Regions from separate parts of the Rhizobium sp. AN80A genome, predicted to be linked through region 1. Evidence: riboswitches for the same ligand, from Rfam matches in the RefSeq annotation. Region 1 holds a riboswitch; the other holds the start of a gene.

Region 1 (4,415 bases):
CAAAGGACTTTGTCCCTTCTTGATCTCGTGTCTTGCCGACCGGCATCCGGTTTTGTCCGAGCGTCACCGGTGGCGGTGGCGAAGGTTGCCGGCGCAACGATCAGCGGGATTGAAGCGGTTGCAACAGCAACACGTCCCGCCGCTTCATTTTGATTCCTCCCGATGGGCAAATCGCACGGACCGTACGACCTCAAGGAGCTTGAGCTTCAAGTCCTTTTGGAACTGGCCCGAGCGGCCCGTGCATCAAACAATGTTGATTTTTGCCTGATCGGAAAGATCGCTAGTTTGCTATTCATGAATGCAGAGGCGAAAAATGTTGCTTAAGGCCGCTTTGGTTGCCGTCATCGTCGGAGCGGCGATCGCCGTGATGTATCTCGCGTTCTCCGTGACGTGCAACTACATCGGACATAACACCGAGGAAGCGCTCTGGAGCGGTTGGGCGATGGCAATTCTCACCATCGCGGTTGCCACGGAAGCATTCCTTCGCGTCTGGAAATAAAGAATGTGGTCAGGTGCCCGTCAGGAAGCCTGAGGCATACGCTCTCCATCGACTAGAGATATGGAGATGCAGGATGCTGACGATCGGCGACCTATCACGGAGAACAGGCGTTAAGATTCCGACCATTCGGTACTACGAGCAGATGGGGCTTCTGTCTCACGCGGAGCGGTCCGAGGGAAACCAGCGGCGTTACACGAAGCAGGAGCGCGAACGGCTGTCGTTCATCAGGCATGCGCGCGAACTTGGCATGACGATCGAAGCGATCCGCGACCTGATCGAGATGAGCCAGCATCCCGATATGCCCTGTTCGGAGATCGACCGGATCGCCGCAAGTCAGCTCGCCACGGTGAGGCACAAGATCGAACGCTTGAGAAAGCTCGAGGCCGAACTCGATCGCATCGCCACCCACCGACATGAGGGCTCCATCCGCGATTGCTACGTCATCCAGGCGCTCGCCAACCTGAACCTTCCGGAAGAGGGTGTCAGCGAGCAGTAAGGAGCGGCATCAGGAATAGCCGCGCTTCATAAAAAATCGGCCGCCCCTTGTCCCAACAAGGGGCGGCCGACGGCAGTGTATCACTGGATTGCCGCGATGCCGCATGCCGGAACGGGGTGCCGCGGAGCGGGCTGGATATGCATGAGAGCGCCGGATGCAGTGGCAAAAGCGTCAGCGGCTTTAATTCCAGAGGGAACTAACGCTGGTTCTGCAGGTTTGAGGATGGTCGTCCCGCAAACATGGAGAACGGAAATGATCGCTGCAAATGAAATCAAAGATCATATGGAAGTCAGGTCGGCGGATGGTCAGCATGTCGGAACCGTCGATCACCTCGATGGCAGTGACCGTATCAAGCTGACGAAATCCGACTCGTCCGATGGACAGCATCACCACCTCATCCCGCTGGAATGGGTCGATCACGTCGATGCGCATGTTCACCTGTCGATGAACGCGGCAGATGTGCGGTCCAAATGGACGCATCTTCCGAACTAAGTCGTGAGGCCCGCGGTCGTGCTGAACCGCGGACCTCCTTCTGCGTTGGCTCCGTCACTTGGGGAGTAGCCTGAGGGAGACGGAGCTTCACGCTAGAAAATGTCGGTCAGTCGAAGATTCTCGACAGGAACGATCTGCCACCGTGGCCGCCGCGCTGTCCGTGACTGTTGTGGCCGCCATGGCTTGAATAGCCTCCATGGCCGCCGTGACCACCCTGGTAGTTGCCCTGGTGGTTTCCTTGATAGTTATCCTGATAGTCGCTTCCGGCTGCAGCCTGCGGCGCGGCGCTCCGCTCGATGATCTTGTCGAGCTCGCCACGGTCCAGCCAAACTCCCCGGCAGGTCGGGCAGTAATCGATCTCGATTCCTTGCCGATCCGTCATCAGAAGGCCGACGCCGCACCGAGGGCAGGACATTCCGTTTGTCTGTTGATCACCCATTGAAGACTCCAATCGTCATTGATGACAGCAATGTAGGATCTCAACTAGCTTGAGCTTCAATGGTGAGGCGTTGAAATATCCGTGATCGGGCGAAGGTCGACCAAATCGGACTCATCCGCTATTGCAAGTCATTCTCAATAATGCGATGTTGCCTTCATGGTAGCTGGCCTGATGCTAGCTGAAAGGTGTTGGCGAGAATGATTTCGGTTGGTCAACTGTCGACGAGGATGAAGGTTCGTAGCCTTCGGCACGAGACGTCGCGCGGTAAGGGCGACGGCGGCAAGCTTGTTGTCTTCGCATGGCCTAGCGCCGCGACGGTAAGCGTTCTCTGTCGTTTGGCGATCCTGGCCATTCTGGTTCTGGGTTTTATCACCGGCCGCGTGGTCATCTCCTGACCTTTGAGCATGCTCCATTGAGAACGCTTCGCAGACGCATTCGAGCTGGCGGTGTTGCAGTTGCAACTCATTGTTATTACGGAAAATTCCCGGAATAAATTTGCCGCGAAGGTTGACTCGATCAACCTGCTCGATTATCTCCAGCGCATCGGGGAGTAGTCACCGCCACCCAGCGGAAGCGCGTCAACATACTCGTGCAGCAGCACGTGGCGCGTTTGGCCGGATTTAACCGGCTCGACAAGACCGTGGCGACGCCAGCTCGGATCGGACAGAGCTTGGGACGCCCGGCCTGTACGTCCGCGAGGAATTTTCATGTCATACTGGGCAATCATCCTGCTCGCCTTCAGCATGTCGATGGACGCGTTTGCCGTGTCCGTCGGACGGGGCGCCGCTCTTGGCCGCCCGCGCGTTAGTGAGGCGCTGCGAACTGGCATCGTGTTCGGCGTCGTCGAGGCGATCACGCCGCTGATCGGTTGGGCGGCGGGCTTTGCCGCGGCATCCTACATTTCGGCCGTCGATCATTGGATCGCCTTCGCACTGCTCGGCTTCGTCGGCCTGAACATGCTGTACGCCGCCGCAAGGGGAGGCGAGGATGATGCGGCCGGGGTCAAGAGCTCTTCCTTCCTGATCCTCGTGGCAACCGCCATCGGCACGAGCCTCGACGCGATGGCGGTCGGTGTATCGCTCGCATTCATGCAGGTGAACATCCTCGTCGTTGCGATCGCAATCGGTGCGGCGACGTTCCTGCTCTCTTCGAGTGGAATGCTGGTCGGGCGCCTGATCGGCGCGCGTTTCGGGCGCATCGCTGAGGGCGTGGCCGGCCTGGTCTTGATCGGGTTTGGCGTCTCGATCCTTTTCGAGCATCTGACGGCGGTCTGATCGACGCTCCGGTGGCCGTCGGCCTGGTGATCCAGCGCTGTCCTTGACGATATCCAGATTGGAGCGTGCACAAGGTTGCGCTGAACCGCATCGGAATAACCGAAGCGACGATGGCGTTCAGAGGCGCCGATCTGCATATTTTATGGGATGAAGCGCGAGATCCGCGAAGAAAAGTGGTCGGAGTGGAGAGATTCGAACTCCCGACCCTCTGGTCCCAAACCAGATGCGCTACCAGACTGCGCTACACTCCGTGCCGACGAGGAGCGCAATACACGGTTCGATCATGCGCCGCAATAACTAAAATGGCCTTTTCACAAGGATGGGCGCCTGCCGGTTCATTCAGCAAGGTCTCGGTTGCCGCGTCACGCAGGCGCCTTGGTCGCACGACGCAAGGCCCGGCCTGTTTGCTGGCTGCCTGATGGCACCGGGCAAGGTGTTCGGGCCGTGTCGAAGCTGTGGACCGTTGGCATGCAGCGGGCGTGGCTTTTCGCTTGAAAAGGGAGGGATTCGTCGCTAAGCAAAATTCATCTATCCGTGCGATCGTGCATGAAGATGCCCCGCAAGGGGCCAGTCCATTGATTGCGAAAGCCATAATTCGGAGGCGTGCAGCTATGTCTGCCAAGATCTATCGTCCAGCAAAGACCGCCATGCAGTCCGGCAAGGCCAAGACTCACCTGTGGGTGCTGGAGTTCGATCAGGAAACGCCGCGCACGATCGACCCGATCATGGGCTACACCTCGTCGTCGGACATGCGCCAGCAGGTGAAGCTCAATTTCGAAACGCAGGAACTGGCCGAAGCCTATGCCAAGCGCAACGGCATCGAGTACCGGGTGATCGCGCCGAAAGATCCGCAGCGTCAGACGGTGGCGTATCCGGATAATTTCCGCTATACGCGCACGCAGCCCTGGACGCACTGATCGGTATAGATCGTTTCCAGAGCCCCATGCCTTCGATGCGCCGGCGGCGCATCGGCAGTGTGGCCCCTTAGCTCAGCTGGATAGAGCACCTGCCTTCTAAGCAGGTGGTCGCAGGTTCGAGATCCTGCAGGGGTCGCCAATCATTTCAATGGCTTAGGGCGGATTTTGAGGTGGTTTCGTTTGCTGCTTACAAGCGGCCGTCTCATCCGTTTACCGGGGTCCCCATTTGTCAGCTATTTCACTCCCGGACTTGAATTCGCCATATTGACCTCCCATATGGGGTTCATCGGCATTGCTG
Region 2 (4,415 bases), on a different contig from region 1:
GGCGTCTCGGGCTCAGCCAGCCGGCGGTGACGGCGCAGATAAAGGCGATCGAGCAGAGTTATGGCGTGCTCCTGTTCGAGCGCACGGGCGACGGCGCAAGGATGACGCTGCTTGCGAAAAACCTGTTTCAGGAAACCCGGGAACTCAGCGTCATCGAGGAAGTGGCAACCGACATATTGAGCGCATCGAGCGCGCTGAAAACCGGTGAACTGAACGTCATGTGCGGTGCCCCCAACCCCGCGATGGCGCTGATTTCGGAGTACCGTCGTCGATATCCGGGCGTGCGGATCAACGCCAGTTTCGGCAACTGGCATCAGGTAACGACGGCGCTTTACGAGCAGCGCTGCGATGCCATCATCCTGACCGGAGTTCCCGAGGATGAGGCTTTGATCCGCATCCCCTATATGGAGCAGCGGGCGGTCGCACTTATTCCAAGCAGCCATTCTCTTGCCCGACGCAACAAGCCGGTATCAATGCATGAACTGACAGATCAGCCGCTGATTTTCCGTACCGAGCATTCCTTGACGCAAAACGCGCTGCAGAAGGCGATGAAGGCTTCGGAACTGGAGATCGAGCCGGCACTGCGGCTAGGAGAACGCGAAGCCGTTTACGAGGCCGTGCTGCAGGGCGTCGGTATAGGATTCATGTTCGAGCTTGCGGTTACCCGTGATGATAAGGACGTGACGAGAGTGCCGGTCGTTGAACTCAATGAACTCTATGTGGAACACGTCGCTTGCCTATCACGCAACATACGCAGGCGTGAAGTTCGAGCACTGATGGCGATAGTGGAATGATATCGCCGGTCAGTCCTTTGCAATTCGCAAGAACCAAGCTGCTCTTCCTCGCGAACGGCGCGCTCCACGACGGCCGATCGTGTATCGGCCATCTGGAACGATGCGAAACCGGTGGCAAGAGACCAGCAGTTCAGAGCCAGCCGCGCCGTTTGAAGTACAGAAATGGCATCGCGGCCGATACAATCATCATGGCAATGGCAAAGGGGTAGCCATATTCCCAGCGAAGTTCAGGCATGACTTCGAAATTCATTCCGTACATGGACGCGACAAGGGTAGGCGGCAGGAAAACAACGGCGGCCACCGAGAAGATCTTGATGATCTGGTTTTGCTCGAGGTTGATAAGTCCAAGCGTCGCGTCGAGCAGAAAATTGATCTTGCTCGACAAAAAGGCGGCATGGTCCCCAAGGGATGCGCCGTCTCGCTGAAGAAGCTTGATGACCTGACGCGTTTCCTTGGACATCTTGCGTCCCGGCTGCTCAACCGCAGCGTGATAAGCCACCAATCTTGAAATACTCACGAGACCCTCGCTCACAGCGGTCAGAAAGTCGCCCTTCTGGCCAATCTGCTCGATCACGGATTGTAGATTTCGCGTTTTCTTGGTGGCATTGGAGGTCTTGCTGCGGAACACTTCGCGAGAAATTGTATCGATCTCCCGTCCGATTCTTTCGAGCACATCGGCAGTTCGATCGATAACGGCTTCAAGGATACCTAGCATCGCCATCTCTCCTGCAAGGCTGATGGCGGCCGGGCCCTTTAGCAATCTTGATGTGGATTGGCGGAACGGCAACGTGTCAGCGTAGCGCACGGTGATGAGACAATTTTCCTTGAGGATGAAAGTCACCGGCGTGCGAATAGGCTCGTCACCTTCCAAACCGGCAAGCATGGTCATCGTCATGAATTGTGCCCCGTCCTCCTGATAGAGCCGGGCGGAAAGTTCGATATCTTCCATCTCGTCCCGCGTCGGGATAGCGATCGAGAACTTGTCCTCCACGTATTTTGTTTCCGTCGGGATCGGGCTGAGTAAGTCGAACCAAATATATTGGGCGCCGGCATCGAAAGTTTCGACATCGTCGTGCATTGCGACGCGTTCGGCATCGCGGAAAAAACTACGTAGCATTGAAGTCTCCTGGGGGATATCGGCCCCGGAGACTGGACTCCGAAAGGCCTCAAACTATCGGGCTAATACTTCGACTGTCAGGGTCCATTGTCGTGCACCTGGGTTGGCGTTCCTCAACTGTTGCGAGATACCTTCCGGATCTCACGCTGCAAAAATGTGCTCGTATAGGATCGAGCTGCCCAATGCGATAAGCGCAACGCCGGCCACTCCCTCCGCAATTCGCCCGAAACGCTCGCCGATCAGACGTCCGATAAGCATGCCGCCGGACGAGAGAAGGAACGTGGCCGCTCCAATCGCGGCAGCGATGACCAGGATATTGACCTGAAGAAATGCAAGCGACACACCGACCGCCATGGCGTCAAGGCTGGTTCCGATCGCGGTAGCGACGAGAACAACGAAGGACATTCCGGGCTTGGTCTCTTCCTCAGGACCGCCCTTGCTCGCCGAATACACCATATTGGTTCCGACAGCCGCCAATAGGCCGAATGCGATCCAGTGATCAACGGCAGAGACATAACTCGCCGCCGCCACGCCGGCGACCCAGCCGATCATTGGCGTGATTGCTTCCACCACGCCGAAGACGACGCCAGTCCAAACGGCGTCTCTAACGCTTGTCCGCCCAAGAGCAGCGCCACGCCCTACGGAAACCGCAAACGCGTCCATCGACATGCTGAATGCCAGCACGACAATTGCAACAAATGACATCTTGAAACCTCGCGGACGATAGAAGCCGGGCGTCGACTGCCCTGTCCAGGTGGCAGACTTCGCCACGGTCTTGCCGAGCCGACGTTTTCGGCTGAACGTGCCACGTGCATTGCGCACGAGCATGTTGACACGTTCCCGCTGGGTAAGCGGTAGCTACTCCCCGATGCGCGATGACCTAGGGTGTCGCCCCCCGGCTGTCAACCGGAAATCACTCGCGACATTCGAAAATATCATTACTTAACAATGATTTGCAACTGCAGTTGCAGCTGGATCTGCAGGTGCGAAGCAGTCGCAGAAATTTGGCCCAGACGGCATCATGCTGGAGGCGTTTTTGATCGGTGCCCGCATATGACCGTTGACGTCGGTGACAAAGGTTATTCCATTCCGGCATTCGTGGGCCGCGAGCTGGATCGGAAAACTTACGGCAGCAATCGTCTCCCGCCGTGAGACGCAGGAACAATCGAGCCGCGTCCGATTCTGGCCCGATGCGCATCATCGGGCCAACAATCAATCGCAAGCTGGCTGTCAGGCAATCTTGGTGTGCGCGGCGATCTCGGCCTCAAGCTCCGCCATGGCCTCGCCGCCGGCCATGAGGTCGGTGATCTCCTCGCGGGTCTTTTCGCCTCGGCGGAAGTCCGCGGCCTTGGCACCTCGAATGAGAACCGCGAAGTGGTCTCCAACGGTCAGGGCATGCACGACATTGTGGGTGATGAAAATCACGCCGAGACCCCGCTTGCGGGCTTCGAGCACAATGCGCAGCACATGCGCGGCCTCCTTGACGCCGAGGGCCGCTGTCGGCTCGTCGAGAACAAGCAGGCGCGCTCCGAAATGCACCGCCCTGGCGATCGCCAGGGACTGGCGCTCGCCGCCGGAAAGACCGCCGATCAGCCTATCACCGTCATCGATCCTGGTAATTCCAAACTCGCGCACGGCCCTGACCGCGGTTTCGTTTGCGGTTTTGCGGTCGTAGATCCTGAAAGGCCCAAACCGCTTTGTCGGTTCGACGCCAACAAAGAAGGACCGACCAATGCTCATCAGTGGAAAGGTCCCTCCAAACTGATGTACCGTAGCGATCCCCTGATTGCTTGCGTCACGAGGATTGTCGAAGGAGATCGGCTTGCCGTCCATCTCCAGAGTGCCGGCATTCGGCTTGTGGACGCCGGACAGCACCTTGATCAGGGTCGATTTTCCCGCGCCGTTGTCTCCCAGCAGGCAGAGAACCTCTCCGGCGTTCACCTCAAGCGAGATGTTGTGGAGAACGTCGATCGGGCCGAAAGATTTGCTGATGTTCGATAGCTTGATGATTGGAGTCGACATGTCTCATCCTCACTTCTTCTTGCTGCTGTAGGACAGGGCCATCTTGCGGAACGTGTTGTTCAGCAGCACGGCGATGAGCATAAGGACGCCGATGATCAGGCTCGCAAGGTTCGCATCGAACGATGTGAAATAGATCCCCTGGTTGACGATCGCGAACGTTACCGTGCCCATGACGATGCCGATGATCGATCCATACCCGCCGGTAAGCAGAACCCCGCCGACAACGACACTGATGATCGAATTGAAGATGAAAGAGCTTCCGGACGACACCTGTGCGGAATTGAACAGGATTGCCTGGCTCAGCCCCACGAACGAGGCGGAGACGCTGGACGTTACGAAAAGAAGGATCGTGATCCGTTCGGTGGGGATGCCGGCGTTGCGAGCACTCACCTTGTCTCCCCCCAGGGCGAAGATCCAGTTGCCCACCGGCGAGTAATGCAGGATGAAGGCAAAGACCGCGGCGATACCCAGCCACCAGAAGA

What was found. Region 1 has a riboswitch for manganese ahead of P3R82_RS14825 (manganese efflux pump). Riboswitches for the same ligand answer to the same signal wherever they lie in the genome.
Region 2: linked by a shared signal. The riboswitch ahead of P3R82_RS05200 (manganese efflux pump MntP family protein) and the one ahead of P3R82_RS14825 (manganese efflux pump) in region 1 are both predicted to bind manganese.

What each region holds. Positions count from the first base shown of each region.
Region 1 covers NZ_JASJPX010000003.1:663,429-667,843, forward strand. The annotation lists gene P3R82_RS14800 (peptidylprolyl isomerase) at 1-46, opposite strand, end outside; gene P3R82_RS14805 (hypothetical protein) at 314-499, shown strand; gene P3R82_RS14810 (helix-turn-helix domain-containing protein) at 573-995, shown strand; gene P3R82_RS14815 (DUF2171 domain-containing protein) at 1,248-1,487, shown strand; gene P3R82_RS14820 (zf-TFIIB domain-containing protein) at 1,594-1,926, opposite strand; yybP-ykoY riboswitch at 2,460-2,556, shown strand; gene P3R82_RS14825 (manganese efflux pump) at 2,634-3,200, shown strand; tRNA gene P3R82_RS14830 (tRNA-Pro) at 3,375-3,451, opposite strand; gene P3R82_RS14835 (ETC complex I subunit) at 3,812-4,117, shown strand; tRNA gene P3R82_RS14840 (tRNA-Arg) at 4,179-4,256, shown strand.
Region 2 covers NZ_JASJPX010000001.1:1,149,718-1,154,132, forward strand. The annotation lists gene P3R82_RS05190 (LysR substrate-binding domain-containing protein) at 1-794, shown strand, start outside; gene corA (magnesium/cobalt transporter CorA) at 925-1,872, opposite strand; gene P3R82_RS05200 (manganese efflux pump MntP family protein) at 2,053-2,616, opposite strand; yybP-ykoY riboswitch at 2,621-2,790, opposite strand; gene P3R82_RS05205 (ATP-binding cassette domain-containing protein) at 3,142-3,933, opposite strand; gene P3R82_RS05210 (ABC transporter permease) at 3,943-4,415, opposite strand, start outside.